3 regions of the Nocardia sp. NBC_01327 genome follow, and region 1 is predicted to be linked to each of the others. Evidence: riboswitches for the same ligand, from Rfam matches in the RefSeq annotation. Region 1 holds a riboswitch; each other region holds the start of a gene.
The links. Region 1 has a riboswitch for S-adenosylmethionine ahead of OG326_RS03495 (amino acid ABC transporter permease). Riboswitches for the same ligand answer to the same signal wherever they lie in the genome.
Positions count from the first base shown of each region.

Region 2: another riboswitch for S-adenosylmethionine. It lies ahead of OG326_RS41625 (ABC transporter substrate-binding protein); the one in region 1 lies ahead of OG326_RS03495 (amino acid ABC transporter permease).
Region 3: another riboswitch for S-adenosylmethionine. It lies ahead of OG326_RS07390 (bifunctional o-acetylhomoserine/o-acetylserine sulfhydrylase); the one in region 1 lies ahead of OG326_RS03495 (amino acid ABC transporter permease).

Region 1 is NZ_CP108383.1:788,675-798,622, forward strand. It holds gene OG326_RS03475 (hypothetical protein) at 132-848, shown strand; gene OG326_RS03480 (hypothetical protein) at 977-1,690, shown strand; gene OG326_RS03485 (hypothetical protein) at 1,869-2,573, shown strand; gene OG326_RS03490 (flavin reductase family protein) at 2,717-3,268, shown strand; SAM riboswitch class I at 3,340-3,432, shown strand; gene OG326_RS03495 (amino acid ABC transporter permease) at 3,443-4,321, shown strand; gene OG326_RS03500 (amino acid ABC transporter ATP-binding protein) at 4,318-5,082, shown strand; gene OG326_RS03505 (ABC transporter substrate-binding protein) at 5,107-6,087, shown strand; gene OG326_RS03510 (ABC transporter substrate-binding protein) at 6,203-7,810, shown strand; gene OG326_RS03515 (ABC transporter permease) at 7,815-8,774, shown strand; gene OG326_RS03520 (hypothetical protein) at 8,767-9,150, shown strand; gene OG326_RS42970 (ABC transporter permease) at 9,143-9,948, shown strand, end outside.
Region 2 is NZ_CP108383.1:9,072,056-9,082,003, reverse strand. It holds gene fusA (elongation factor G) at 1-573, shown strand, start outside; gene OG326_RS41645 (SRPBCC family protein) at 763-1,188, shown strand; gene OG326_RS41640 (MarR family winged helix-turn-helix transcriptional regulator) at 1,181-1,642, shown strand; gene OG326_RS41635 (GNAT family N-acetyltransferase) at 1,799-2,635, opposite strand; gene OG326_RS41630 (HAD family hydrolase) at 2,725-3,363, shown strand; SAM riboswitch class IV at 3,478-3,593, shown strand; gene OG326_RS41625 (ABC transporter substrate-binding protein) at 3,631-4,782, shown strand; gene OG326_RS41620 (ABC transporter permease) at 4,790-6,625, shown strand; gene OG326_RS41615 (ABC transporter ATP-binding protein) at 6,606-7,556, shown strand; gene OG326_RS41610 (ABC transporter ATP-binding protein) at 7,543-8,334, shown strand; gene OG326_RS41605 (putative FMN-dependent luciferase-like monooxygenase) at 8,331-9,341, shown strand; gene OG326_RS41600 (hypothetical protein) at 9,338-9,784, shown strand; gene OG326_RS41595 (peroxidase-related enzyme) at 9,777-9,948, shown strand, end outside.
Region 3 is NZ_CP108383.1:1,721,661-1,731,608, reverse strand. It holds gene OG326_RS07400 (MFS transporter) at 307-1,800, opposite strand; gene OG326_RS07395 (TetR/AcrR family transcriptional regulator) at 1,938-2,669, shown strand; SAM riboswitch class IV at 2,682-2,792, shown strand; gene OG326_RS07390 (bifunctional o-acetylhomoserine/o-acetylserine sulfhydrylase) at 2,885-4,234, shown strand; gene metX (homoserine O-acetyltransferase MetX) at 4,231-5,385, shown strand; gene OG326_RS07380 (hypothetical protein) at 5,571-5,732, shown strand; gene OG326_RS07375 (DUF3017 domain-containing protein) at 5,857-6,174, opposite strand; gene OG326_RS07370 (tRNA (cytidine(34)-2'-O)-methyltransferase) at 6,199-6,663, shown strand; gene OG326_RS07365 (Uma2 family endonuclease) at 6,760-7,431, shown strand; gene OG326_RS07360 (DUF167 domain-containing protein) at 7,466-7,696, opposite strand; gene OG326_RS07355 (hypothetical protein) at 7,772-8,791, shown strand; gene OG326_RS07350 (error-prone DNA polymerase) at 8,832-9,948, opposite strand, start outside.

The DNA.
Region 1 (9,948 bases):
ACGTGCCGGGTAATGGATGTGATTACGCCTGCCCAGAATCAAGGTGGTTTTTAACCTCCAGCGAAATCGCTGGTTGCTTGATGCTTGCCGCTATCAGTTCGTTTCAGGCAGTGGCGAGGAAGCAGTACCAAATGAAGATGAGGGAATTAACCGGGATCGCGGCACTTGCGATCGCGGCATCAGTCGCACCGTTGGCGACTGCCGGAGCGGCTCCGGCCGTACCGGACAACGGTGTAATCAATTACTCGGCAACGAATTCCGACAAGAACACCGTTATCTCCACCGACGCGGGTTCGCTGGTGGTCGACAACGGTGTCTTCAAGATCAAGGCGGCCAATGGGACAACGGTCGCCGGCACCGAATTGAGCTTCCGGGTAGACGATTTCGTCTTCCCGATCGCGGCGGATATCAAGGACCGTACTGCGACCCTGACACCGCAGTTCGATACCGAGCACGCCGTATACAAGCCTGTCGCACTGCCTTTCGAGAATTCGGCGCCGTGGAAGTCGGACTACGACCGCGAACAGGCGGCCTGGGGTCGTCTGCGTGACACCGTCGGCGTGGGCGCGACCATCGGCACCGCGGTAGGTGGCATCGGCGGCGCGGCAGTGGGCTGCGTCATCGGTGGCGTTATCGGCGCCGGCGCCGCGGCCGCCGCGATTGTCGGCCTGTTCGGCCCGATCGTTCCGGCCGCCGTGGTGGGCTGCCTCGGCGGTATTGCCGCCATCGGTTTCCTCGGCACCCTGGCGGGTCAGTTGCTGATTACCGCACCGGTCGCGATTCTCGCTGCGGTGCAGTACTTCAGCACGATCACCGAGCCTTCGATCAATCAGCCGCCTGCGAAATAACTAGCTGACTCACAGGTGCCGCACAGATATTCACTGCTGCGGCACCTTCGAGTCATCTTTTGTTCTCGTCATGCAGCTTCGATCTTGGAGTTCCCCCTACGGATCGCCTGATGAGGAAAACCGAACATATGTTGTCGAAGAAATGCGCCGCTGCTGCGGCGCTGATGATCGCTGCCCTGGGCGTAACCGCTGGTACCGCGGGCGCAGCCCCGGAAGCCGCTGATGCAAGCGCCATCAACTACACCTCCACCACCACCGAGACCAGCACGATCATCAAGACCGATGGTGGTTCGCTGGTCAATGACAACGGTGTCTTCAAGATCAAGGCCGCCAACGGCACCACCGTTGCCGGTACCGATCTGAGCTTCCGTGTCGATGACTTCCAGTTCCCGATCGCCGCGGAGATCAAGGACAACGTCGCGACGCTGACCCCGCAGTTCGACGTGGAGCACGCGGTCTACCAGCCGGTCGCCCTGCCTTTCGAGGACACCGCGCCCTGGAAGACCCCGTACGACCGTGAGCAGGCCGCCTGGAACCGCATGAAGGACACCATCTCCACCGGTGCCACCATCGGCACCCTGGTCGGTGGCGTCGGCGGCGCGGCTGTCGGCTGTGTCATCGGCGGCGTTGTCGGCGCCGGTGCCGCTGCCGCTGCCATCGTGGGCCTGTTCGGCCCGATCGTTCCGGCCGCCGTTCTCGGCTGCCTCGGTGGCATGGCCGCCATCGGCTTCCTGGGTACCCTCGCGGGCCAGTTGCTGGTGACCGCTCCGGTCGCGATTCTGGCTGCCGCGCAGTACTTCACGACCATCAACGCTCCCTTCAACGTGGCTCCCGCCAAGTAGCCACGCACGCTGCGGAGACGCAGAAATAGCTGCAGGGACACAGCCCCCGCCCGGACTCCGGACGGGGGCCGTCCTCGTGTCACGAGTTCGAATCAAGCCGGTTTTAAGGGTCCCGTTCACGAGGGTTTTGCTCGATGCTTGCCGACGCACTGCACAAAGTAGATGAGGGAAGCAGTACATGAAAATGAAGAAATTCGCCGCTATTGCGGCGCTGGTGACCGCTGCGCTGGGCGTGACCGCGGGAACTGTCAATGCTGCCCCCGAGTCTCCTTCGGGCGCCATCGATTACACCGCCACCACCACCGACACCAGCACGATCATCAAGACCGATGCGGGCTCGCTGGTCAATGAAGACGGTGTCTTCAAGATCAAGGCCGCCAACGGCACCACCGTCGCGGGCACCGACCTGAACTTCCGCGTGGACGATTTCCAGTTCCCGATCGCCGCGGAGATCAAGGACAATGTCGCCACTCTGACCCCGCAGTTCGACGTGGACCACGCCGTCTACAAGCCCGTCGACCTGCCGTTCCAGGACACCGCGCCCTGGAAGACCCCGTACGACCGTGAGCAGGCCGCCTGGAACCGCCTCAAGGACACCATCGCGACCGGCGCCACCATCGGCACCCTGGTCGGCGGCATCAGCGGCGCGGCCATCGGTTGCGTCATCGGTGGTGTTGTCGGCGCGGGCGCTGCCGCTGCCGCGATCGTGGGTCTCTTCGGCCCGATCGTTCCGGCCGCCGTCCTCGGCTGCCTCGGTGGCATGGCCGCCATCGGTTTCCTGGGCACCCTCGCGGGTCAGCTGCTGGTGACCGCCCCGGTCGCCATCCTGGCCGCGGTGCAGTACTTCACCACCATCAACGCGCCGTTCAACACGGCCAAGTAAACAGACACGCGATTCGGGGCGCGTCCGGCGCACCGAATTCAGGCGGACCCGCTCGACCACCATGGTCGGGCGGGTTCGCCCGTTTTGGGATCGTGGTGAATTCAAACCTGTTGGGGGAGTTGGCCCGGTGGTGGAGTGTGGTGATGGGCGAGCTGACCTCGATACACGGCGGCGGGGCCGCACTGACTTCTACCGATGGCGCTGACCTGCGAAAAACCTTCGCGCACTTCCCGAGTGGAGTGGTGGCGGTATGCGCGCAGATCGGCGGCGAGGCATACGGGATGGTGGTGAGCACCTTTGTCCCGGTATCCCTCGATCCACCGCTGGTATCCCTGTGCGTGCAGTACTCCTCGGAGACCTGGCCGCGCCTGGAGAAGGCCAGCCGGCTCGGATTGAGCCTGCTCGGCGGGCATCAGGAGGCGGCGGCCCGCAGTCTGAGCTCGCGGAAGGGCGATCGTTTCCGGGATGTGGATCTGCGCACCGGCAACGGCAATGCCGCCTTCATCGGGGGAGCCGCCGCGTGGTTGGAAGCGTCGATATACGAGCAGGTCGCGGCGGGTGATCACGCCGTGGTCCTGCTGCGTGTGCACCGGGTCAGCGCACATTCCGACGACGAGCCGCTCGTCTTCCACCGCAGTGGTTTTCGTGGATTGCATGATGCCGTGCCGCCGGGAATCAGCGAGGCCGCGAGCTGAGCGCCGTTCCTGTTTGAACTCACGCTGATCCGGACCGGCGACACTCGCTGCCCCGGCTCGTAGCGTCATCCTCACCATCCAGAGCGACCGAGAGACCTGGCTCGTAGACGTCGCAGCAACCCCCCGCCCGCGGGTGCGGGTGCTACCGCCGGGACCGATGGAGGACGAATCCATATGAGCACCCTGGCTGCGCGACCCGGATCCCGGGAGGCGACCGCAGCGGACGACAGCGAATTGACCGTCGGCCGGACCTGGCATCCGTGGCGCTGGGTGACCGGCGGCATCGCGCTGGTGCTGGTGGCACAGTTCGCGCACGGCCTGATCACCAATCCGGGCTGGGACTGGTCCACCTTCGCGCAGTACATCACCGCCTCGTCGGTGCTGGCGGCGCTGAAGGTGACACTGGAGCTGACCTTCTGGGGCACACTGCTCGGCTTCTTCATCGGGATCTGGCTGGCGATCGGCCGGTTGTCGAAAAACCCGGTGCTGCAGGTGATTTCCTGGACCTACATCTGGGCATTCCGTTCGATCCCGCTGATTGTGCAGTTGCTCTTCTGGTTCAATCTCGCCTATCTGTACAAGACTGTGTCGCTGGGCATTCCGTTCGGACCGGAGTTCCTGCACGCCGATACGAACAATGTGCTGAGCGGATTCACCGCCGCCGTCATAGGTTTGGCGCTGCATCAGGCGGCGTACTCCGCGGAAATCATTCGCGCGGGCATTATTTCGGTCGATCAGGGGCAGTGGGAGGCCGCGAAATCGCTCGGGCTCCCGTGGCGGCGCCAATTCTTCCAAGTGATCGTCCCGCAGGCGATGCGCGGCATTCTGCCGAATGCCGCCAATGAGGTGATCAGCCTTTTCAAGGGCACCTCCATCGTCTCGACCATGGCCATCGCCGAACTCTTCTATCAGGTGCAGGTGATCTTCGGCCGGAATGGCCGGGTGGTGCCGCTGCTGATGGTGGCGACGGTCTGGTACATCGTGCTGACCACGCTGCTGAATATCGCGCAGTACTACATCGAGCGGCACTTCGCGAAAGGCAGTGTGCGATGAGCGAGTACGCGGTCGAATTGCGCAGTGTAAGAAAGTCTTTCGGCACCCATCAGGTGCTGGGCGGGATCGATCTGACGGTGCGGCCCGGCGAGGTCACCGTGATTCTCGGCCCGTCCGGATCGGGCAAGTCCACGCTGTTGCGCACCATCAATCATCTGGAGAAGGTGGATGCCGGAACCGTCCGGGTCGGCGGTGAGCTGGTCGGTTACCGGCGGCGCGGCAATAAGCTGCACGAGCTGCCCGAGCGCGAGATTCTGCGCCAGCGGGCGCGTATCGGATTCGTCTTCCAGAACTTCAATCTGTTTCCGCACCTGACGGTTCGGGACAATGTGGCGCTCGCGCCCATCGGTGCGCTGCGGCGGCCGCGGGCCCAGGCTCGGGCCGAGGCGCTGGAGTGGCTGGACCGGGTCGGCCTGGCGGACAAGGCCGATGAGTATCCGCGCCGGCTCTCCGGCGGTCAGCAGCAGCGGGTCGCGATCGCCCGCGCCCTGGCGCTGCGCCCCGAGGTGGTGCTGTTCGACGAGCCCACCTCCGCATTGGATCCGCAGCTGGTCGGCGAGGTTCTCGATGTCATCCGGGAGCTGGCGCGCGGCGGTTCCACCCTGGTGATCGTCACCCATGAGCTCGGTTTCGCCCGCGAGGTCGCCGACACCGTGGTGCTGCTGGAGGCCGGGCAGATCGTCGAACAGGGACCGCCCTGTCAGGTTTTCGACGCCCCGGCGCATTCGCGCACCAAAGCCTTTCTCGCGCACGCGCTCTGACGCGTCCCTCCCCTGAGGATCCTCATGTCTCTGTCCAGCCGTCGCAGACGGATCAGCACCGCTCTCGCCGTCGCCATCCTCGGTCTCTTCGTCGGCGGCTGCGGCAGCGGCGACGGCGGTTCCGACAGCGTGCGCACGGTGAACGGGCAGGTCTACGACCTGTCGCCGGAGCAGGCCACCCGGGTGCACGCCGACAAGGTGGATGCCATTGCCGCACTGGTACCGCAGGCCATTCGCGACCGCGGCACGCTGATCGTGACCGGCGCCGCCACCTCCGCCCCGCCGCTGCGCTTCCACGCCACCGACGATCGCACCATCGTCGGCTCCGAGGTCGACTTCGCGACACTGTTCGCCGACATTCTCGGGCTGAAAGTCGATCTGCGCGCGGCGGATTGGACGCAGAACTTCGTGAAGGTCGACTCCGGTGAGGTGGACGCCTTCATCTCCAATGTCACCGTCACCGAGGAGCGCAAGGAGAAGTACGACTTCGCCACCTACCGCCTCGACAATCTCGCGCTGGAGGTGCCCAACGGCGCGAACTGGACCTACACCGATCGGAAGTCGCTGGCGGGCAAGAAGATCGGCGTGCAGTCCGGCACCAATCAGGAGCAGGTGCTGGTGTCCTGGAACGAGGCGAATATCGCCGCGGGCCTGCCCAAGATCGATATCACCTACTACCAGCAGTCCACCGACTACTACCTGGCGCTCGCCTCCGGCCGCCTGGACGGCCTGCTCGGCCCCAATCCGGCAGCGCAGTACCACTCCGCCACCGCCGGCCAGACCAAGGTGGTCGCCACCTTCTCCGGCGCGGGCGACGCCCTGCAGGCCGAGATCGGTGTGCTCACCCGTAAGGACAACGGCCTGGTGGGCGCGTTCCAGAAGGCCGTGCAGTACGCCATCGACCACGGCACGTACCAGAAGGTCATCGACCGCTGGGGCCTGAAGAGCGAAGTGGTCCAGCAGTCCCGCATCAATCCCCCCGGCCTGCCGAAGCCGAAGCCATGACCTCCCGCCCCGATCCACTGCCAGTGCGCGCACCCATACTGCGCCTTCATATTCCGAGCCGTCCGCTCGGCGACCATCGCTACCCCTCCGGAGAACCTCAGTGCTGAAGTCCCCAATGATGCGCCCGCTAGCCCTGGCCGGCGCTGTAGCCGCCACCCTCAGCCTCGCGGCGTGTGGGGGATCGGACAGCAGTGCGGGCGGTGCGCCCTCGGGCCCGCCGCAGGCCGGCGGCACCCTGCGCTACGGCCTGTCGCTGGCCCCGACCTGCTCCGATCCGGCGCAGTCGGCCACCAACCAGACCATCTATGTGGACCGGCAGGTGGTGGATTCGCTGGTCGATCAGGATCCGGCCACCGGTCAGATCAAGCCGTGGCTGGCCGATACCTGGTTCGTCAGCGCGGACGCCAAATCCTTCAGCTTCCATCTGAAGGACGGCATCACCTTCAGTGACGGCACGCCGCTCACGGCGGATTCGGTGCGCAAGAACTTCGATTCCATTGTCGCCCTGGGTGGTGCGAAGGCCCCGCTGGGCGCCAGCTACCTCGCCGGGTACGCGGGCAGCACGGTGGTGGATCCGCAAACGGTCCGGGTGAACTTCGATACGCCGAATGCGCAGTTCCTGCAGGCGACGTCGACCCCGCAGCTGGGCATCCAGTCCGATGCCACGGTGGCGAAGTCGGCGGACGATCGCTGCCTCGGCGCCAATATCGGTTCCGGCCCGTTCACCTACGCCGATTGGAAGCAGAACGCCTCGGCCACGCTCGCCAAGCGCACCGGATACACCTGGGGTTCAGCGGTTTTCGCGAACACGGGCGAGGCTTACCTGGACAAGATCGTCTTCACCGTCGTCCCGGAAGCCGGGGTGCGCACCGGAAGTCTCGCCTCCGGACAGCTCGACGCCATCAGTGACGCACTGCCGCAGGATGTTTCGCAGATCGAAGGCGGCGGCGGCCGAGTGCAGTTCACCGTCAACCCGGGCGTCTCGTTCGGCTTGCAGGCCAATGTGACGCGCGGCGCGCTGCGTGATCCGGCGGTGCGGGCGGCACTGCTGACCGCCATCAACCGCAAGGAGCTGGTGGACACCGTCCTCGGCCCGCAGTTCAAGCCGGCGACCAGCGTGCTGGCCTCCACGACTCCCGGTTACGTGGATCTTTCGGCCCGGGTGAAGTTCGATCAGGATGCCGCCAAGCGGGTCCTGGATCAGGCCGGCTGGGTACCGGGCGCGGACGGCATTCGGGTCAAGGACGGCCAGCGGCTGACCGCGGGCGTGCTTTTCGCCCCGGTATTCGCGGGTAACCAGGCCATTCTGGAGCTGACCCAGCAGCAGTTGCGCGCCATCGGCTTCGACCTGCGACTGGAACCGGCCTCGGTGGCCGAGTCGACGGTCCGGCAGAACAATAAGGACTTCGACTTCGACTACTACAACTCGACCCGCGCCGACGGCGATATCCTGCGCACCACCTTCGCCTTCGATCAGCGCAATCTGAACGCCCGCCCGGATGCCGACAAGCTGGATGCGCTGCTGAGCCAGCAGCTTTCGACCACCGATCCGGCCGCGCGCGCCCGGACCATCGGTGATGCGCAGAGTGCGGTGCTGGACGACGGCCTGTGGATTCCCACCATCGAGCTGTCGCAGGCCATCGGTGTCGGCAAGGGTGTGGCCGATGTGAAGTTCGAGGCGTCCGCGCGGCTGCAGTTCCACGACACCTGGCTGAAGCGGTAATCGGATGCGCCGGTATGTGATCGGACGGGTACTGCAGGCGGTGGGCGTGCTGTGGGCGGCGTTCACGCTGTCCTTCGCGGTGCTCTACCTGCTGCCCGGCGATCCGGCGGAGATGGCGGCGAACGCCGCCACCGGTACGCCGGTGGATGCGCATGCGATTGCCGAGATGCGGGCCCGCTACGGCCTGGATCAACCACTGTGGCAGCAGTATTGGACGGCGCTCACCCATGCGGTGCGCGGCGATCTGGGGCATTCGATCAATTCCGGTCAGACCGTCACCGGCGCGCTCGCCCAGGCCCTGCCCACCACCTTGGAACTGGCGGTGCTGGCGCTCGTGCTGGCGGTGCTCGGCGGCGCGGCACTCGCGCTGGCGGCGGCGTACACCCGGCGCTCCTGGCTGCGCAATCTGCTCACCGCACTGCCGCCGATCGGGGCGTCGATGCCCCAGTTCTGGGTGGGATTGCTGCTGCTGCAACTGTTCTCGTTCCGCCTGAAGCTGGTGCCCGCCTTCGGCGGTACCGGTTTCAGCGGAACCATCCTGCCCGCCATCACCCTCGCGCTGCCGGTCGGCGCGGTCATCGCCCAGGTGCTGTACGCCAGCCTCAGCGCCACCTGGCGGCAGCCGTTCGTGGAGGTGGCCTTCGCCAAGGGCGCGTCGCGGTGGTGGGTGCAGCTGCGCCATGTGCTGCGCCCGGCGACTGCGCCCGCGCTGACCGTGGCGGGCCTGTGGGTCGGCACCATCCTCGCGGGTTCGGTGGTCACCGAGACCGTGTTCTCGCGCCCCGGCATCGGCCGCCTCACCCAGGAATCGGTGCTGTACCAGGACATTCCGGTGGTGCAGGGCATTGTCGTGTTCGCCTCGCTGGTCTTCGTCACGGTCAACCTGCTCATCGATCTCGCGTATCCACTACTCGATCCCCGCGTGGCCCAGCGCGGCTCGAGGAAGGAGCACTCCCATGCCTGAGACCCTCGACCTCTTCGCCGCCTGCACACCCGCCCTCGCGATAGCCACCGTCGCCGTCACCCTCCTCACCGTCGCCCTCGTGATCCTCACCGCCGGCAGCCGCACCCTCGTCATCCCGGCGCGCTTGTTGGCCGGGATCCACAGCGCTGCAGTCGAACCAGGTGCATCCCGGCCAAAAGCACGCCGGGATGACGGGGGGAGCCTTGTCGGGAGTGACGGGGGGACACTCGTCGGGAGTGACGAGGGGGCTCTCGGCCGGGATGGCGGGGTGGAGTCGCGCTGGGGTGCGAGGCTGCGGGTGATCACGCTGTCGCATGCGATGCTCGATCCGGGGTTCGCGTACTGGTTCGTCGATGACGAGGCCTCCGATGTCTGAGGCCGTCGCGGTGCGCGAAAGTCCCACGGTGCCTTCCGTTCCGGTGCGGCAGGTGTGGGACTGGGTGCGCGGCAATTACGGATTGCTCATCGCGGGTGCGGTACTGCTGGTGGTGCTCGGCTGGGTCGTGCTGCCCGGGGTGTTCGCCGGCGGTGACCCGCTGCACGGCGTGCCGGCGCAGAAGCTGCGCGGGCCGAGCGCGCAACACTGGTTCGGCACCGACAATCTGGGTCGCGATGTGTACACGCGGGTGGTGCACGGCGCGGGCCTGTCGATCAGCGCCACACTCTTCGCGGTGGCGCTGGGCCTGGTGGTGGGTTCGCTGCTCGGTCTGGTGGCCGGCGCCTCCGGCGGTGTGGTCGACAGCGCGATCATGCGGGGCGCCGATGTCCTGCTGTCGATTCCGGATCTGCTGGTATCGCTGGCCCTGATCACCGTGCTCGGCATGGGCACCCGCAATGTGGCCATCGCCGTGGGTGTTTCGCTCATCGCCCGCTTCGCCCGCGTCATGCGCGGCGAGGTGTTGCGGGTGCGGCGCGCCCCATATGTGGAGGCCGCCTTCGCCTCGGGCGTGCGCTGGCACACGGTGCTGCTGCGGCACATACTGCGCAATGCGTACGGCCCGGTGGCCGCGCTCGCCGTCATCGATTTCGGCATGGCTGTCCTGTTCGTCGCCTCGCTGAGCTTCCTGGGTTACGGCGCGGTGCCGCCCACACCCGAGTGGGGCTCGATGGTGTCGGAGGGCCGGAACTTCCTGGCCATCGCCTGGTGGCTCACCACGCTTCCGGGCCTGGTGAT
Region 2 (9,948 bases), 800 kb from region 1:
CAGAGCGGTGGTCCCGGGCAGTTCGCCGATATCGTCATCGACGTGGAGCCGCTTGTTGTCGATGCGGAATCATCCGGTGGCGCAGTCGAATTCGAGTTCCACTCGACGGTGACCGGTGGTCGGGTGCCGGAGGAGTACGTGCGCGCCGTACAGGCGGGATGCCGAGATGCCTTGGCGGACGGTCCGATCGGCGGTCATCCGGTGATCGGGGTGCGTGTCACCCTCACTGACGGTGCGACCCATCCGGTCGACTCGTCGGAGCGGGCCTTCCGTGCCGCCGGGCGGCTCGCACTGCGAGAAGCCTTGCGCACCAGTGAGATGGCACTGCTCGAGCCGCTGCTCGAGCTGACCGTCACCGCTCCCGAGGAGTCGCTCGGTGCGGTGCTCGGTGATCTGGCCGCGCGCCGTGGCCGGGTCCTCGATTCGGTGACCCGGGGCAGCACGGTGGTGGTGACGGCGTCCGCGCCGCTGGCCGAAGTGTTCGGTTACGCAACACGTTTGCGCAGCCGGACCCAGGGGCGCGGCACCTTCACCAGCCGCCCGCTCGGATATGACCGGCCGCCTGGTCGGTAGGAGGTCCGGCCCCGGTGGCTGGGGGTGACCCGGATAGCTGGGGGGTCTCGAGGTGGTCGGTACGCGTACATGCGGACCGGCCACTTCGCTGTTTGTCGAGGGTTGTCCGGAATCAGGGGTTGATTGTTGTCGCAACTACAGTTACTGTTGTCGCAACAACGAAAACGCGAACGAAATCCAGGGGCAGTCATGATGTACTCGTTCATCGAAGAAGCTGTGATCAAGGGCGATATCGACCAGGTCTGGGCGGTGGCGACCGATGTGGCACGCTGGTCGGAGTGGGATCCGCACGAGGAGCAGTCGCGGATCGACGGACCGTTCGAGGCGGGAACCACCGGATGGGTCAAGCCGAAGGGCGCTCCGGCGGGGCCGTTCACGATTACGGCGGTCGAGCAGGGGAAAACATGGACCAGCGAGGCGGGCATCCCGTTCGGGAAGCTGCGCGGGCAGCGCACCTATGAGGCGCTCGGCGACGGCACGCTGCGGGTGTCCGAGCGGGTGGAGGTGCACGGTCCGTTCGGACCACTGTTCAAACTGATCTGGGCGAAGGCCATGCGAGCGGATATGCCGCTCACCTTCGCGGCATTGGAGAAGGAGGCACTGCAGCGTGGCTGAATCATCGGACGGACCTCGCGGAATCCCGCGGGGTCCGCTCATGAGCCCGGGTTTCTGGCTGCATCACGCCGCGCTGGAGTGGCGGGCGACGCTGGAGCGGAATCTGCGGCCGCTCGGGTTGACGCCCACCCAGTTCAATCTGCTGGCGTCGGCGGGCTGGCTGGGCCGGCAGGGTGAGCTGCCGACTCAGCAGCAGGTGGCCGATATGTCCGGGGCGGATCGGATGATGGCGTCGAAGGTCATTCGGGTATTGGAGGAGCGGGGGCTGCTAGCCCGCCGCGCGGATCCGGTGGATGCGCGCGTGCTGCGCATCGAAATCACCACTGCTGGACGTGAACTGGTGGGCAAGGGCGTGCAAATTGCCGTCGATACCGATGCGCAGATGTTCGGACCCGCCGGTGAGCAGCTGCGGGAGCAGTTGAAACCGATTGCCGCGCACCGAATTCCGGACTGAACCGCGCCGATCCTCGAGCTGCCCCACCCTCGACATCGAGCTACTCGGTGCCGGGCGCTGACTTGCTCCACTCCGGACCCTGAGCTACCTCGCCCGGTCGTTGACGTACTCCACTCCGGACTCCAGACGCTAAGCCACTTCGGCGCGCCAGCTGGGCTAGTCTGCGGCGGACTTGACGAGGATGGCGCGGGTGTAGAGCAGGTCGAAGCCGCTGCGCTGGGCGTTCTGCTGGGATTTGGATCCCGGCTGGGTGGTGATGACGGCGATATCGCAGCCCGCCGCCGTGGCCTCGGCCAGGCGGGCGGCCAGCAGCGCCGATTGAATGCCGCGCCGCCGATGGCCGGGAAGTGTTGCGGCTCCGGTGAGTTGGGCAATGCCCTGGGACATTCGCATACTCGCGCCGCCCGCGATCGTGCCCTCGTGCACGGCGACGTAGCGCTGTACTCCGGCGGCCGCGGTGAGATCGCGCATGGCGCTCGCGATGATTTCGCGCGGGAATTCCTCGTGCGAGACCACGCCCTGGGTATCGGGGTGCGCGAAGCCGTCGGCGATGACATCGAGCCAGATATCGAATTCTCCTGTGCCGCTGTGCCTTACCTCGACATCCGCGGGGAGAGCGGCATCGGCCGCCCTGTCCAGCGCGATGCCGAGAACATTCTCGAACGACACGAGCCGGTATCCGCGCGCGGTGAGGAGTTCGCCGAGGGCGGGTTCGCCGAGATGCGCCAGCTCGATCTGAACGGGCGTGTCCCGCACCTCGAACTGTTTTTCCACCGCCTCGAGTTCCTCCGCATCGGGAACGCCCGCGAACCCCAGGCCCGCCACCTTGTTGAGCGGGGAGCCGTACTCGGCGAAGGCGGCCACACCGCCCGCGATCGGGATGACGAATCCCTCCTCGGTGCCGAGGCGGGCGCTTGCCGCCGCGCCGCCGGTGGCGATCAGTTCCGTCTCGACCCGTTCGATGCGTGCGCCGAGCTCGACGCTGCAGAACAGGGATCCGCGATCATTTGCCATGCCGATCAGCCTAGTTCGAGGTCGCAACCGGTTTCTTGGGGAGAACGGCGTGTCCGTATGGTCGGGGCGTGGCCATTGATCGTGCGACCGCCGTTCCGAACGGACTTGTTGTCGGGTTCGACCTGGATATGACGCTGATCGACTCCCGCCCCGGCATTGCCGCGGTGTGGGATGCGGTGGCCGCCGAGACCGGGGTGCCGATCGATTCCGAGCTGGTGGTGTCGCGGCTGGGTCCGCCGCTGGCGGTGGAGGCGGCCGAATGGTTCCCGCAGGAGCGGGTGCCGGAGGTGGTGGCCATGTACCGGCAGTTCTATCCCGGACTCGCGGTGGAGCCGAGCGATCATCTGCCCGGTGTGGTCGATGCGCTGGCCGCGGTGCACGCCGCCGGCGGGCGGGTGCTGGTGATCACCGCCAAGAACGGCCCGCACGCGCAATTGCATCTGGATCACCTCGGTCTCGACGTCGATGATCTGGTCGGCGGCGCGTGGGCGGAGGAGAAGGGCGAGGTGCTGCGCGAGCACGGTGCGTCGATCTATGTGGGCGATCATCTCGGTGATGTGCGCGCCGCGAAGGTGGCCGATGCCTGCTCTGTCGCGGTGACGACCGGTCCGTATTCCGCCGCCGAACTGTCCGCCGCGGGTGCGGATGTGGTGCTCGCCGATCTCACCGCATTCCCGGCCTGGTTGGCCTCTCACCTGGCCGTTTAGCCACCACACCAGCGGCGAGACCGCCTGCGCGACAGGCGATTCGTCCCATTCTTCACATCACCTTGATTCCAAGGGTGTCTCGGCCCATCCTCGCGTCGCTACATTTGCGCCCACGGTCACGAGTATCAGCATGTTCGAGCCCCGGCTCGCTGATCGGCAACCCTCGCACAGCGGTGGGGTGCCCCGGGTGACGACCAGGTGGTGTCCGCCGGGCATCGCAAGCGCTCTCATGCCCGGCAGTGGTGTGGGTGAGTACAGAGGAATCAGATGAGTAAGCAGTGGTCCCGGTCGCTTCGGGTAGTGGTGGGCATCGCGTCCGCGGCCGTGGTGGCCGGGTCGTTGTCGGCGTGCGGCAATTCGTCGGACAGCAATGGCGACACCGTGTATTTCGGTGTGTCGGGGCCGAAGTCGGGGGCCTCGGCGGAGTACGGGCGGCTGTGGCAGCAGGGCTTCGATCTGGCGATCGATCAGGTCAATGCGGCCGGCGGCATCAATGGTAAGAAGGTGGCGCTGAAGTGGGAGGACTCGCAGTCCGACCCGAAGCAGACGGTGCCGATCGCGACCAAGTTCGTCGGTGACAATTCGATCATCGCCGAATTGGGCGACTTCTCCTCTCCCGCATCGATTGCCGCGTCACCGGTGTACAACCGGGGCAAGCTGGTGCAGTACGGCTTCACCAATTCGTCGACGGAATTCACCAAGGGCGGCGAGTATTCGTGGAGCCCCTCGATCACCTTGGACACCTTCCAGGATCGCAATACCCAGTGGGTGCAGTCGAAGGCGAAGAAGGTCTCGGTCGTCTACCTCGAAACCGATTGGGGTAAAGAGGCTTTCAAGTACTTCCAGCAGTTCGCGCAGCAGCGGGGCATCGAGATCGCCTACTCCTCGTCGATCCTGCCCGATTCGCAGGACTTCCGGCCGGTGCTGATCAAGGGCCGCGATGCGAACCCGGATGCGTTTGTGCACCTGGGATATGGCCCGGATGGTGCGCTCGTGGTCAAACAGTTGCGCGATGTGGGATACAACGGCCAGTTCTTCGGCGGCCAGAACACGCCGCAGTTCATTCAACTGGCGGGCGCGGCGGCCGAGGGAGACATCGTGAACGGCGTCTTCTCGCCGTCCGATACCAATCCGAAGGTGCAGGACTTCGTGACGAAGTTCCGCGCGAAGTACAACACCGATCCGGGCGACTTCAACGTCTACGCCTATGACGCGATCAATGTGCTGGTGCAGGCGGCCAAGTCCGGCGGCGCCACCCGCGAGGGCGTGCTGAAGGGTCTGCGCGAGGTCAAGAACTTCAGCGGTATCGGCCTGGGTGATTCGTTCGCGTTCAATCAGCAGACGCGGCGGCCGGACGGGGTGAAGCCGATCGAATTGCTCTTGAAGAACGGCGCATTCGTGCCGACCGGTAGCAAGTAGCGCGGCAATGTTCGACACGCTTATCGCGGGTCTGGTCCACGGCAATGCGTATGCGCTCATTGCCGTGGGCATCACCCTGATCTTCGGGGTCACCAATGTCATCAATTTCGCGCACGGCGCGATCTTCGCCTTCGGTTCGGTGCTGGGCTGGTGGCTGATCGCCCAGCACGGGGCGCCGCTGTGGGCGGCGATCATCGTGGTGGTCGGCGTGACCGCGCTGGTCGGGGTGGGTATCGATGTGCTGGCGGTGCGCCCGCTGCGGCGGGCGCCGGCCATTTCGGCGCTGCTCGCCACCGTGGCGGCGGGGTTGATCATCGAGAACGTGGTGGCGCTGATCTTCGGACCGGAAACACGGCCATTCCCGGAAGTGCTGTCCACCAATAACTTCCGGGTCGGCGGCGTGCGGTTCGGAACCTCGGATGTGGTCATGTTCGCCATCACGATCTCGGTCATGGTGGGGCTGTGGGCATTTCTGCGCTTCGGCCGGTACGGGCTGGCCATCCGGGCCACCGCGCAGGATCCGGATGCGGCCGCGCAGATGGGCATCAGCGTCGGGCGGATCCAGTCGCTGGCCTTCGCCATCGCCTCCGGGCTGGGTGGGCTGGCGGGCATCTTCGTCGGCCTCTACAACTCGAACATCTCGCCGACCAGCGGCAGCATTGTCGGTATGACCGGCTTCGTCGCCGCGACCATCGGCGGGCTCGGCTCGATTCCCGGTGCGGTGCTCGGCGGTATCGTGCTCGGGCTGGTGGAGGCGTTCGGCATCTACACCTTCGGGGACGGGTACCGGGATCTGATCACCTTCGGCCTGCTGGTGGTATTCCTGGTGCTGCGGCCGGGCGGACTGCTGGCCCGCCCGCCCGCAATCGAATCCGAGCCGCTGACCGGGACCTTCCTCGGTTCCGGGAGGCTGCTGCGGGTGCGCTGGTGGCATGCGCTCATCGCCTTCGCCATTGCGGGGCTGGTGATTCCGGCGGTATCGAACGATTACGGCATCTCGGTGGGTACGCAGATCCTGGCGTACGCGATCATCGCCGTATCCATGACGCTGGTCGCCGGGTCGGCGGGACAGTTGGCCATCGGGCAGGCGGGGCCGATCGCCATCGGCGCGTACACCTCGGCGGTGCTGACGGTATCGCACGGCTGGGCCTTCCTGCCCGCCATCATCGCGGCGGGAATCGTTGCGGCCGTGGTGTCTTCGGTGCTGGCCGCACCGCTGTGGCGGCTGGGCGGACACTATGTCGCCATTGCCACGCTGGGCATCGGCATCGTCACGGTGGCGCTGATCCGCAATTGGGAATCGGTGACACGCGGCAGCTACGGCATTTTCGGAATTCCGCCGCCCGAGCTGTTCGGCTTCGAATTCGTCACGCACACCCAGATTTTCCAGTTGGAGCTGGTGGTGCTGGCGATCACGCTGGCGGTGATCCTCGGGATGCAGCGGTCACGATTGGGCACCGCCATCCGGGCCATCGGCGCGGACGAGGTCGCCGCCCGTTCGGCGGGGGTGCCGGTCCGCGATTACAAGGCGCTGGCCTTCGCGATCGCCGCCTTCTTCTCCGGGATCGGCGGTTCGCTGCTGGCGCACCAGTACTCGTATATCGATCCGACGGTGTTCAATCTGCCGATGTCGCTGCTGGTGGTGACGATTCTGGTGCTCGGTGGCACCGCCTCGCCGTACGGGGCCGTTCTCGGGGCCGTGGTGTTGATCGGTGCGCCGGAGGCCCTGCGACTCGCGCCCGAACTGCGGATCGTGCTCTACGGGCTGGTGCTGCTGCTGGTCGTGCGCTTCCGGCCGCAGGGAATTCTGGTGAGGAGGGAACGTGTCCGAGTCACAGCCTGAGCCGGCGCTCACGGTGCGTGGATTGCGCCGTGCGTTCGGCGGGGTGCGCGCCGTGGATGGTATCGATATCACCATTGCGCCAGGGGAATTCGTCTCGATTATCGGGCCCAACGGGTCCGGTAAGTCGACGACGGTCAATCTCATCTCCGGAGTATTGAAGCCAGACAGTGGTGATATTCTGGTGCGGGGCAAAAGAATTCGCCCCGGAAAGCCGGAGGCTGCGGCCGCCGCGGGCATTGCTCGCACGTTTCAGAACGGGCGGGTGTTCGGCAATATGACCGTTCGCGAGAATGTGGATGTCGGCTTGCAGACCACCCTGCGCGCCTCCCGCCCGCTGCGCTCGCTGGCGGGAATCCCATTGCTGCGCTGGATATCTCTGCTGGCGGAACTCTTCGTCGCACTGGTGCCCACACCGTCCGTGCGGGCCGAGCGCAAGGAGTCCGCCGCCAGGATCGACGCCCAGCTGGCGCGGTTCCAGGAGCGGCTCGGCCCGCGTGCCGACAATGCCGCGTACACGCTGTCCTATGCCAACCGCCGCCGCACCGAAATCGCACGGGCGCTGGCGCTGGAACCCGATCTGCTGCTGCTCGATGAGCCGGCCGCAGGCATGAACCAGACCGAGACCGCCGAAATCGGCAGGCAATTGGCCGAATTGAAGGCGCAGGGACAGACCGTGCTGCTGGTCGAACACAAGATGGATCTGGTCCACGACCTGTCCGATCGGGTGCTGGTGCTGGACGAAGGGCGCGTCATCGCCGAGGGCACACCCGAGGAGGTGCTGGCCGACCCGCGCGTCATCGAGGCATATCTCGGCCGCAGCCGCGCTCCGACTGTGGATGCCGCCGTCGATCAGGCTGCGCCGGAGTCGGAAGGCGAAGTGGTGGAGAGCATTCGAGGCGAGGAGAAGGTGAGCGCCGATGCCGGACTCTGACGCCGTGGTGATCGAGGCCGGCAGCGCTGCTCCGCGCTTCGACGAGACCGCCGCGCCGATCCTCGAATTCGACCGCGTGGTAGTGCATTACGGGCCTTCGCGCGCATTGAACGAGGTGTCGCTGCAGGTGCGTCCCGGTGAAATCGTCTCCCTGCTCGGCGGCAATGCCTCGGGGAAGTCGACCACCATGAAAACCGCGCTCGGGCTGTTGAAACCCACCTCCGGTGTGGTGCGCATCGACGGTGTGGAGGTGACGAAGACACCGCCGTCCGCGCGCATCCGGGCGGGTTTGGCATCGGTGCCGGAGGCGCGGCGGGTATTTCCGGCCATGACGGTCGAGGAGAACCTCTTTGTCGGCGGCTATATCCGCCGCGAGCGCCGCTCGGTGCTGGCCGCGCGGGCCGCGGAGATGTTCGAGCATTTCCCGCGGCTGGCCGAGCGGCGGACGCAGCGGGCGGGCACCCTGTCCGGCGGTGAGCAGCAGATGCTGGCCTTCGCGCGGGCGCTCATGAGCAAACCCCGGCTCATCTGCATGGACGAGCCGACCATGGGACTGTCCCCGCTGTTCGTGGATCGGGTGCTGGAGGAAATCGCCCGGCTCAACCGGGAATTGGGCCTGGCCATCCTGATCGTCGAACAGCAGGCGGAACTGGCACTGAGCATTGCGCACACCGCGAATGTGCTGCGTGCCGGCGAGATCGTGCTGCACGGCACGGCCGCCGAACTCAGCGACAATCCGGCTGTCCGCGATGCCTATCTCGGGAAGGTGACCCTATGAGTTTTCACCGCCTCGGCCTGTTCACCAGGCTGGTGCGCTCCGATGCGAGCGAAGATGCGGCGACCGTGTACCGGCACGCCCGCGAGCAGTTCGATCTGGCCGAGCGGCTCGGCTACGACGGGGCCTGGGTGGCGCAGCACCATCTCGATCCGGCCGAGGGCGGGCTGCCGTCACCGTTCGTCTTCCTGGCGCATGCGGCGGCGCGCAATCCGCGGCTGCGGCTCGGCACCGCCATTGTCACGCTGGCGCTGGAGGATCCGATCCGGGTCGCCGAGGATGCGGCGGTACTGGATGTGCTCAGTGCGGGCCGGCTCGAAATCGGTGTCGGCGCGGGCGGTTCCGGGCACGCCTTCGAATTGTTCGGACTGACCGGCGCGAACCGGCAGCAGGTGTACGCCGAGAAACTGGCGACGCTGACCGCCGCGCTGACGGGCGCACCGCTGGTCGGGGACCGCGGTCTCAATCCGCCCGCGCGGACGCTGCGGGACCGCATCTGGCAGGCCACGTTCTCGGCCGCCGGGGCCGCGCGCGCCGGACTGGCGGGCGACGGCCTGCTGCTGTCGAAGGCGCAGCCGCGTGATCCGGCGGCCCCGGACGCCACCCTCTGGGAGATCCAGACGCCCCTGCTGGACGCGTACCTGGATGCGCTGCCCACCGGCGTCGAGGCCCGAATCGGTGCGTCCCGAGGCGTTTTCGTGGCCGACGATCACGACACCGCCTGGACGCTCGCCGAACGCGGCGCGGCGCGCTTCCTGGAGCAATTGCGCCGTAATGGCGGTCCGGAAGTGGCGACCACCGTGCAGGAGGTGCTGCGCGACTCGTTCATCGGCACGCCCGATGAGGTGGTCGCACAGCTTTCCGCGGACGCCGCGCTGCGGCATGCCACCGATTTCATCGTGCAGGTGCACCCGGTCGACCCCGGCCAGGAGGCGACCCTGCGCTCCATCGAACTCATTGCCACCAAGGTTGCGCCGCAACTGGGTTGGCGGGAAGGAACGACTCCGTGACCGACGTGATCGACGCCGTCCTGGGCGAACGGGCGGAGGGCGTGCGCGAGCTCCGGCAGCAGCGCCCGGCCGTGGTAGCGCACACCCAGGGCGTGTACGACGCCCTGCTGGACGGCCCCGGCGCCGCCTCGGTGGGGCGCGAGCGCCTCATCGCCGCGGCCGTGGCCGTGGCCGAGCTGGCGGGTGCGCCCGAGCTCGCCGCGCACTATGCCGGACTGGGAACCGCACCGGCACAGGGTGATCCGGTGCTGGCCGCGATTCTGCGGCATGCGGCGCTGGTGACCAGCACGCCCGCCGCGGCGACCCGCGCGGATATCGACGCGCTGGCGGCCGCCGGACTGTCCGCGGACGACATCGTGACGGTGGCGCAGCTCATCGGCTTCGTGCACTTCCAGGTCCGGCTGCTGGCCGGTCTCACCCTGATCGGAGCCGGACATGAGTGAACAGAGCGTGCGCAGCGCCGAATCGGCCGCCGCTTCGCGCGACGGCGAACCGGGCAGCGAGGTGCGCAGCGTCGAATCCGGCCGCCGCCCGGGCGGATTCACGCAGGAGCAGTTGGACTGGGTGCCGTGGGTGGAGCCCATCCGGCTGGCCGACGCCGATGCGC
Region 3 (9,948 bases), 930 kb from region 1:
CACGGCCGGGTGAGCACGCTTGTGAGCGGGGACCCCGGCTGTTCAACAAACAACGTATATGCCCGACGTTTCCTGCGGGACCTCTGGTACCAGGTCCGTACAGTTTGTGGCGCCAAACAAGACGAGCGTACTGCTGCTATGAACCGCACCGCACGGGCAGCCCCCGCTGTGCGGGACCCCGCCCTCAGTTACCGGTGAGTAGTGTGCACCGTCACCACGGGGCTTTCCCGGCACGACACGGGTTGCCCCCGGCACGACGCGGGCCGCGCCCCCGGAGAGGACGCGGCCCGCGAAAGCGGTGGTAGCTCAGACTCCGACGTGCACGTGCTCGGAGCCCTCCAGCAGCGTCTCCGGCTTGTCCCGGATCATGAACGCGATGATCGGAATGGTCAGCAGGAAGAAGCCGGCGCCCGCGTAGAACGCCACGTCATAACTGTGGATCGCCGCCCGGGCCACCACATTGTCGATGGTCGGGTGATTCTTGGCATACCGCTCGGCCGCCTGCACCGAGAGCGTCATCAGCAGCGCGGTGCCGATGGAACCGCCGACCTGCTGCGCCGCGTTCAGCAGCGCACTGGCCACACCGGAATCCTTCTCGTCCACCTGATGCAGCGCGGTGGTCTGCATGGCCACGAACAATCCGCCCATGCCGAGCGCGATGAGCAGGATGGCGGGCAGCACGCTGGTGGAGTAGCTGTCACCGAAGGACAGCTGGGCCAGGTACAGCAGACCGCCCGTGCCGAGCACCGCACCGGTCAGCATGACCGGACGCGGCCCGATCTTCGGCAGCAGCGCACTGGCGATACCGGCCGAGATGACGATGCCCACCGGGAACGGCAGGAACGACACACCCGCCTTGAGCGCCGAGTACCCGAGGGTGAGCTGCAGGTAGAAGCTCAGGTTCAGGAACATGGCGAACATGGCGATCGGGGTGATGAGCGCGACCAGGAACGATCCGCCGCGGTTGATCTCACCCGGAATACGCAGTGGCAGCAGCGGATTCGCGGTACGACGTTCGATGACCACGAAGGCGACGAGCAGTGCCACACCCGCGACGAGGAAGCCGAGGGTGGTGCTCGCGGTCCAGCCGTCCGACGCCGCGCGGCTGAAGCCGTAGACGACCGAGATCAGACCGAGCGTCGCGGTGACCGCGCCGGGCAGGTCGTACCCGCCGGTGCGCGGCGCGGGAATGTCCTTGATGACGAACGCCATGGCGCCGGCGAAGGCCAGCAGTGCGATGGGCGTGTTCACCAGCAGGCACCAGCGCCAGCTGGCGTACTCGGTGAGCAGACCGCCGACGATCAGGCCGATGGCCGCGCCGCCCGCCGAGACGCCGGCGAAGACGCCGAACGCGCGCGCCCGCTCCTTGGGCTCGGTGAAGGTGATCGACACCAGCGACAGCGCCGCCGGCGCCAGCAGTGCGCCGAACGCACCCTGCAGGCCGCGACCGGCGAACAGTTCCGCGGTGTTCTGCGCGAGTCCGGCCAGCGCCGAGGCTCCGGCGAAGCCGATCAGGCCGATCAGGAAGATGCGGCGGCGGCCGAGGTAGTCGGCGAGCCGTCCGCCGAGTAGCAGCAGGCCACCGAAGATCAGCGTGTAGGCGGTGAGGATCCACTGCCGGTTGCCGTCGCTGATGCCGAGGTCCTGCTGGGCGAAGGGCAGGGAAATAGTGACGATGGTGGCGTCGAGCACCACCATCAGCTGGGCCATGGCAATCACGCCCAGCGCCAGCCAGCGCTTGGAAGCGCTTGTCTGACTTGATTTTTCATCGGGCGCGAGAGTCGCCATCCCAGTGGTCATGCCGTCTCCTCAGGAGTGGTTCGAACAGCCTGGTCCATCGTGGCACCTCCAGACAATTGGCGTCAAGAGAAAAGTGTCGCAATCAGACAGTTGGCGGTTCTCGTCACAATCTCGCCGGACGGCTATACAATGACGGCATGTCCGAGTCGTCGACGCATGCCGGTTCACTGACACTCCACAGCCCCGAGCGGGCGAGTCTGGAGCGCCATCGGCCGGGTCTGCGCGAGCGCAAGAAGCAGCAGACCCGGACGCGCATCATCGATGTGGCACTGCAGCTGTGCGATGCCCAGGGCTTCGACGCCACCACCGTCGAGCAGATCGCCGATGCGGCCGATGTCTCACCGCGCACCATCAACCGGTACTTCGACAGCAAAGAGGCGATCGTCATCGCCCCGATCGAGGACATGGGCCGGGCGCTCGCCGACCAGCTGCGCGCGCAGCCCATCACCGGCAATGAGCTGCAGGCCCTGCTCGACGCGTTCATGGCCGTGGTCGAGCAGGTCATCGAGGGCGACAATCCGCTGCCGTTCCACTGGTTTCAGCAGATGCAGCGCATCACCCAGAGCAATGCGACAGTCCGCGCCGAAAGCCTGTCCGCGGCCGATACCAAGACCCTGTCCATGACGACGGTGCTCGCCGAACGCCTGCAGACCGATCCGAACGCCATGCCGGTGCGGATGATCTCGGCCACCTGGCACGCCATCGTGCGCATCGGCATGGAGTGCGAATTCGACGCCTCCTCCGAGTTCCCCGATTGCTCCAGCGCGAGCACGGCACGCGAGCTCATCGACAATGTGCTCGCCGCCTACGAGGAGTACACGCGCAGTTGCGCCCTCCCCGTCGCGACGGCCGCCACCGGTCCCCGTTAGAATTTCGCAACAGGTCAAGAGCATCAGCGTTAAGCCCCGGCTCGCTGATCGGCAACCCTCCAGCAGCGGCGGGGTGCTCCGGGTGAGGACCAGGCGCTCGAAGGCCGAGCGCAAGCGCACTGTAGGAGGACCCGAGATGTGTTGTTGTCGAAGCTTATTCGCCTTCCGATAACGTCCACCTCCGCCATTCGGCGACCTTTTCTCTGGAGCACGACATGAGTGACTCGACCGCGCCCGCTGCCTCTTCGGCAACCAGCGACATCGACCCGGCCAACTGGTCCTTCGAGACCAAGCAGATCCACGCCGGACAGGCCCCCGACGCCACCACCGGCGCGCGCGCCCTGCCGATCTACCAGACCACCTCGTACGCCTTCCGCGATACCGATCACGCCGCCGCGCTGTTCGGTCTCGCCGAGCCGGGCAATATCTACACCCGCATCATGAATCCCACCCAGGACGTGGTGGAGCAGCGCATCGCCGCGCTCGAGGGCGGTGTGGCCGCACTGCTGCTGGCCTCCGGGCAGGCCGCGGAGACCTACGCGATCCTGAACCTCGCCTCGGCGGGCGATCACATCGTGTCCAGCCCGCACCTGTACGGCGGCACCTACAACCTCTTCCACTACTCGCTGCCCAAGCTGGGCATCGAGGTCAGCTTCGTCGAGGATCCCGATGATCTGGCGCAGTGGGAAGCGGCCGTGCGGCCGAACACCAAGGCGTTCTACGGCGAGACGATCGCCAATCCGAGCAGCTCCATCTTCGACATCCCGGGCATCGCCGGTGTCGCGCACGCGGCGGGCATCCCGCTGATCGTGGACAACACCGTCGCCACGCCGTACCTGCTCCAGCCGCTGAAGCACGGCGCGGACATCGTGGTGCACTCGGCCACCAAGTACCTGGGCGGGCACGGCGCCGCGGTCGCGGGCGTGATCGTCGACGGCGGCACCTTCGACTGGACCGTGCGCGATGCCGACGGTGAGCCGCGGTTCCCGGGCTTCACCACCCCCGATCCCAGCTACCACGGCGCCGTCTTCGCCGATCTCGGCGCGCCGGCGTACGCACTCAAGGCACGGGTGCAGCTGCTGCGCGATCTGGGCGCCGCGGCTTCGCCGTTCAACGCCTTCCTGATCAGCCAGGGCATCGAGACGCTGAGCCTGCGGCTGGAGCGGCACGTGTCCAATGCGGAGGCCGTGGCGGAGTTCCTGACGCAGCAGCCGGGCGTCGAGAAGGTCTACTACGCGGGGCTGCCGAGTTCGCCGTGGTTCGAGCGTGGCAAACAACTGGCTCCCAAGGGTGTCGGCGCCATCGTCTCGTTCGAACTGGCCGGCGGCGTGGATGCGGGCAAGAAGTTCGTGGACACCCTGGTGCTGCACAGCCATGTCGCTAACATCGGGGATGTGCGCTCGCTCGTCATCCACCCGGCTTCCACCACCCACTCCCAGCTGACACCCGAGGAGCAGCTCGCTTCCGGCGTCACCCCTGGTCTGGTCCGTTTGGCCGTGGGTATCGAGGGCATCGACGACATCCTGGCGGACCTGCGCGCCGGATTGACGGCGGCCGCAAGTTGACCGCGAATATCGAATCGAGCACTGCCCGTTCGACGGCGGAAGTCCTGCTTCCGCCGCCGGACGGCACGCTCGGCAGCATTACGATCGGGGAGGTGGCGCTGGAGAGCGGCGCCGTCCTTCCCGACGTGACGCTGGCCGTGCAACGCTGGGGCGAACTATCGGCGAATGCCGACAATCTGGTGTTGATCGAGCATGCGCTGACCGGTGATTCGCATGTGGTCGGCCCGGCCGATGTGCATCACGATCAGCCCGGCTGGTGGGACGGGACCATCGGTCCCGGCAAGGCCATCGACACCCGCGAGTGGTGTGTCATCGCCACCAATGTGCTCGGCGGCTGTAAGGGCAGTACCGGTCCGGCGTCGCTGGCGCCGGACGGAAAGCCTTGGGGCGGACGGTTTCCCGAGATCACCGTGCGCGATCAGGTGACCGCGGAGGCGCAGTTCTTCGATGTGCTCGGGGTCGAGCGCCTGGCCGCCGTCGTGGGCGGTTCCATGGGCGGCATGCGGGTGCTGGAGTGGATGATCGGATATCCCGAACGGGTCGGCGCGGCACTGGTGCTCGCGGCCAGTGCGCGGGCCACCGCCGATCAGCTCGGCCAGCAGACCACCCAGATCGCCGTCATCAAGGCCGATCCGGACTGGCAGGGCGGTGACTACTACGGCACCGGGCGTGCGCCGATGACGGGCATGGGCCTGGCGCGGCGTATGGCGCACCTCACCTATCGCGCCGAGGCCGAGCTCGATCACCGTTTCGAGAATTTCGCCCAGGGTGACGAGAACCCCTGGGAGGGTGGGCGTTACGCGGTGCAGAGCTATCTGGAGTACCAGGCCGACAAGCTCATCTCGCGTTTCGATCCGGCCACCTACGTCCTGCTCACCGAGGCGCTGAATCGGTACGACGTGGGCCGTGGGCGCGGTGGCATCGAGGCGGCGCTGTCGGGCACGCCGGTACCGTGTGTGGTCGGCGGTGTGGATTCCGATCGCCTGTATCCGCTGCGGAATCAGCAGGAGCTGGCGGATCTGCTGCCGGGCTGTAAGGGGCTGGAGATCGTGCACTCCCGCGACGGCCACGACGGCTTCCTCACCGAGACCGAGGCGGTCAGCAAGCTGATGCTCGAGACGATGGAGCTGGCGCGCGCCGCGCGTGGCTGATCGGTAGTATCGCCAGCGACCGACCGGTATGTAATGCCTGCGGTGCAATGACCGCAGACAATGCCATGAGTCGCGCCTGTTTCGTACGAATTATCTTGACGCACTGTCGGTTTCGTTCGCGTGACACCAGGTAACCGGAGACCGGAATCCGTGCCGAAACTCGGCGGTGGTCGTATGGTGGTGACATGACAGCAGCCTTCGATGACATGGATCTTCGCGATCTCGTCGCGTTGCTCTCCGATGAGGAGCAGCACGAGCTTCGCCCCGCCGTGCTGCGTGTGCTCCACCGGTTACCGGATCAGGAAATCCTGCGCCGCGAGCTGGGTCGCCGCCTCACCAACGTCTGAGCACAGTCGAGAACACCCACTAGAGAATTCCCCGGAGGCCCGGCTTCCGGGGAATTTGCCGTAGATCCGCGCGGCGCCGGATTCGCACGACTGACGGCTTCACGCGGCTGGGTGACGCCCAGATTTACGTGACGCCCAGGCTGTTGATGGTCGCGGCGAGCACGATGATCACGCTGCCGAGCACCGCCGTCCAGCCCACGTCGAACGGCTTGCTCCGCACCGCCAGCAGGCCCACGCGATCGGTCGGCAGCAGCAGTCGCAGCGCCGCCGCCAGCAGCGTCGCGCCGCCGAAGAAGAACGTCCCGCGCCGCCAGCGATCCCAGGCCAGGAACACCACGGCCACCACCATCACCGCGGCGACCAGCAGGATGGGCAGGTTGTCGCGCACCGACGCACCGAACCGGTTGCTGCGCTCTTCGGGGGCGGCATGGGCTGGACTCACGACGCAGAGCTTAACCTGGACCCCGTGTTCCATCTGGTCTTCTTCGAACCGCGCATCCCGCCCAACACCGGCAATGCCATCCGGCTCGCCGCCGGCACGGGCTGTGCGCTGCATCTGATCGAGCCGCTCGGATTCGACCTCTCGGAGCCGAAGCTGCGCCGCGCCGGCCTGGACTACCACGACCTGGCCTCCGTCACCGTCCACGAAAATCTCACCGCCGCATGGGATTCCATCAACCCCGAGCGCGTCTTCGCCTTCACCGCGGCCGCCACCACCCGCAACACCGACATCACCTACCGAGACGGCGACGTCCTCCTCTTCGGCCCCGAACCCACCGGCCTCCCCGACTCGGTCCTCACCGACCCCCGCATCACCACCCACCTCCGCATCCCCATGCTCCCCGGCCGCCGCTCCATGAACCTCGCCAACGCCGCCGCCGTCGCCGTCTACGAAGCCTGGCGCCAACAGGGCTTCCCAGGCGCGGTGTAGTGACAGACCGCGCCCATAGCGGTCTACTGGCAACCGAGGCCCACGACAATATGGACGAACCCGTCTTGTCCTCGTAAACCCCGGGAGGCTGCGGATATGCCGAACTACCCTGACGACGTGGCGCTTCCGTATACACAACCCGAGCTCCCCGAATACATGACGTGGGAGGAGCTCGAGCGACTCCCCGAAGAGATCGCCTCGCAGATCGAACTATGGGACGGCCGCGTGGTCTGGCTACGACGCGGCCCCTCGGAGCATCAGACCTTCACCAACCTGATGTGGAGCGGTTTGCGCAAGTGCGCACGAGAAGACACTTCACATCACCCCGAGCACTGCTGGCGGGTAACCGATGAGACGAACATCTTCGTCGGGCGCAGCGGCAAATCCGACTTCCTGACTCCGGACTTCCTGGTCCATCGTTGTCTCGAGGCCGCCTACCAGGACGTTCGAGCCACCGACGCCCTGTTGGTCGGCGAGGTTCTGTCTCCTGCCAACACCCAGTCCATTGTCGAGGCGAAGAAGGGCCGTTACGCGAGCGCTGGAATCCCCTGGTACTGGGAGGTTTCCCTGGCAGGCGAAACCAGTGCCATCGCGATAGTGCGCGCTTACGGCCTGCAAGCCGAGCCCGGACAACTGCCGGACGGTGTCCATCCACTCCGAACGGCCAACTACCTTCTCACCGGCGAATGGACGCCCGCCGACACCAATGGCATCGAGTTCGACTTCCCGTTCCCGATCCACATCCCCTGGGCCGAACTCGAATTCTGAGGACGGCAGGTTCCCGGCGGCTGCGGGCTGCTGCTCAGTCGTCTATCTCGAAGCGTTTGAAGCGGGAGGTGGCGCCGGCGGTGATACGGACGGCGGATTTGGGTACGTCGTAGTGGTCGGCCAGGAGTTCGCAGGCTGCCTTGTTGGCTTTGCCCTCCATTGCGGGGGCGCGGACGTACAGCTGGAGGGTGCCGTCGTCGAGGATTTCGACGAGTGGGCCCTTCCTGCTGTTGGGCTTGATGGTTGCCCGGACCACTGTCGGCACTGGCTGCTCCTTTCGGGGTGACAGTAGTGTCGCGTATGTCGTGACGGTACGGATCGTCCGAAAGGAAAGTCGGAGATGATCAAACGGTTGGTGTTTCTGCTGGCAGCGCTCCTGGGGGCGGCGCTGCTGGTGATGGGGACGGCTACGGCCGGGCCTGTCACCGTGAAGGACGACTCCCATGTGCTCGACGTCGCCAAGGTGACCGCCGCGGCGAACACGCTGTCGAATCCGGTGCAGATCTTCACCACCGAGAAGTTCTCCGACGACAAGACGGCGTTCGACAAGGAGGCGCAGACCAAGGTGGTGAATCCGGCCGACGTGGTCATCGCCATCAATACCAAATCCAAGCATCTGGCCATCCGGACCGGGACCGACTCGCATATTCGCGATACCTCCTCCGCCACTTCGGCATTCACGAATTCCTTCGGATCCGGTGATTACACGGGTGCGACCATCGCGGCGCTGAGCGTGCTGAAGTCGGACACCGAACAGGCCGGACCGGCGACCACCGCGCACAATCAGGCGCCCGCGCCCGTGGCGACGAAGAAGAGCAATGGCTTCGGCTGGCTGGGACTGCTGTGCCCGGTGCTGATCATCGCCCTCGTGGTGGGCGCGGTCGTCATGCTGCTCCGTAAGCGCCGCGGCGGCGGTGGCGGCAACCAATTCGGTGGCGGCGGTGGCGGTTTCCCCGGTGGCGGCGGCTACCAGGGCGGCGGGTATCCGCAGGGTGGCGGTTATCCGGGCGGCGGCTACGGCCCGCAGCGCTCCGGTATGAGCCCCGGTATGGCCGGCGGCCTCGGTGCGGCGGCCGGTGCGGTCGGCGGCGGACTCCTCGGCTACGAACTGGGCAGGGAGTCGGGCGAGAACGAGCAGCGCGACCGCGACTCCAACCAGGGCGGTTACGACCAGGGCGGCGGCTACGACAATCAGCCCCAGCAGGATTGGGGCGGCGGCGGAGGCGACTCCGACTTCGGCGGCGGCAGTGGCGATTTCGGCGGCGGCGATTCGGGCGGCGGCGGCGACTTCGGCGGCGGCGACTCGGGCGGCGGCGGCGACTCGGGCGGCGGCGATTCCGGCGGGGGCGGCGACTTCTGATCGAGCCGTAGCCCTGACCCGCGGCGGAAGTCGTAGCAGGTCAGTGGAAGTCGCGGGAGCGTCCCTCTATGCGCAGATCCATGCGCTGCACATGGTCGGCGACCACGGTGACCGCACCCTCGGCATTCTGCACCTGCCCGCGAATGAGCAGGGCGGGCGCGGTTTGCACGAGCCGGCGGTAACGCGCCCAGAGACCGACCGAGCAGACCACATTCACCATGCCGGTCTCGTCCTCGAGATTGAGGAAGGTGACACCGCCCGCGGTGGCGGGGCGCTGCCGGTGGGTGACCGCGCCGCCGACCAGAACTCGTGTGCCGTCCCGGATTCCGAGCAACTGGTCGGCGGGCACCACACCCAGCGCATCGAGCCGGGGCCGCAGGAATTCGGTCGGATAACTGCCGGGCGAGACCCCGGTGGCCCACACGTCGGCGGCGGCCAATTCCAGCGCACTCATTCCGGGCAGCGCGGGCGCCTCGGTGGCCGCCCCGATACCGGGCAGCCGATCGGGACGTTCGCCCGCCGCGGCCCCGGCCGCCCACAGCGCCTGCCGCCGAGTACTGCCGAGACTGCCCAGCGCACCTGCGGTGGCCAGCGATTCCGCCTGCGGCACAGTCAATTCCACCCGCCCGGTGAGATCCGGGAACGAGGTGTAGGGCCCGGACGCGCGGGCCTCCACAATCTGTTCGGCCAACTCCGTGCCGATACCTCGAACCGCCGCCAAGCCGAGCCGGATCTGCGTACCCTTCGCCTCCAGCGTGGCCTCGGCCAGACTGTGATTGATATCCGGCCCGTGCACCGCCACCCCGTGCCGCCGCGCATCGGCGACCAGCGATTGCGGGGAGTAGAACCCCATCGGCTGCGCCCGCAGCAGACCCGCGCAGAAGGCCGCCGGATGGTGCAGCTTGAACCACGACGAATAGAAGACCAGGGAGGCGAAACTCTGCGAATGACTCTCCGGGAAACCGAAATTCGCGAAGGCGTACACCTTCTCGTAGATGCGGTCGGCGACCTCCCCGGTAATGCCGTGCAGTTCGCGCATGCCCTGATAGAAGCGTTCGCGCAATCGCTCCATCTTCTCCGGCGAGCGTTTGGAACCCATGGCCCGGCGCAGCTGATCGGCTTCGGTGGCGGTGAATCCGGCGATATCCACGGCCATC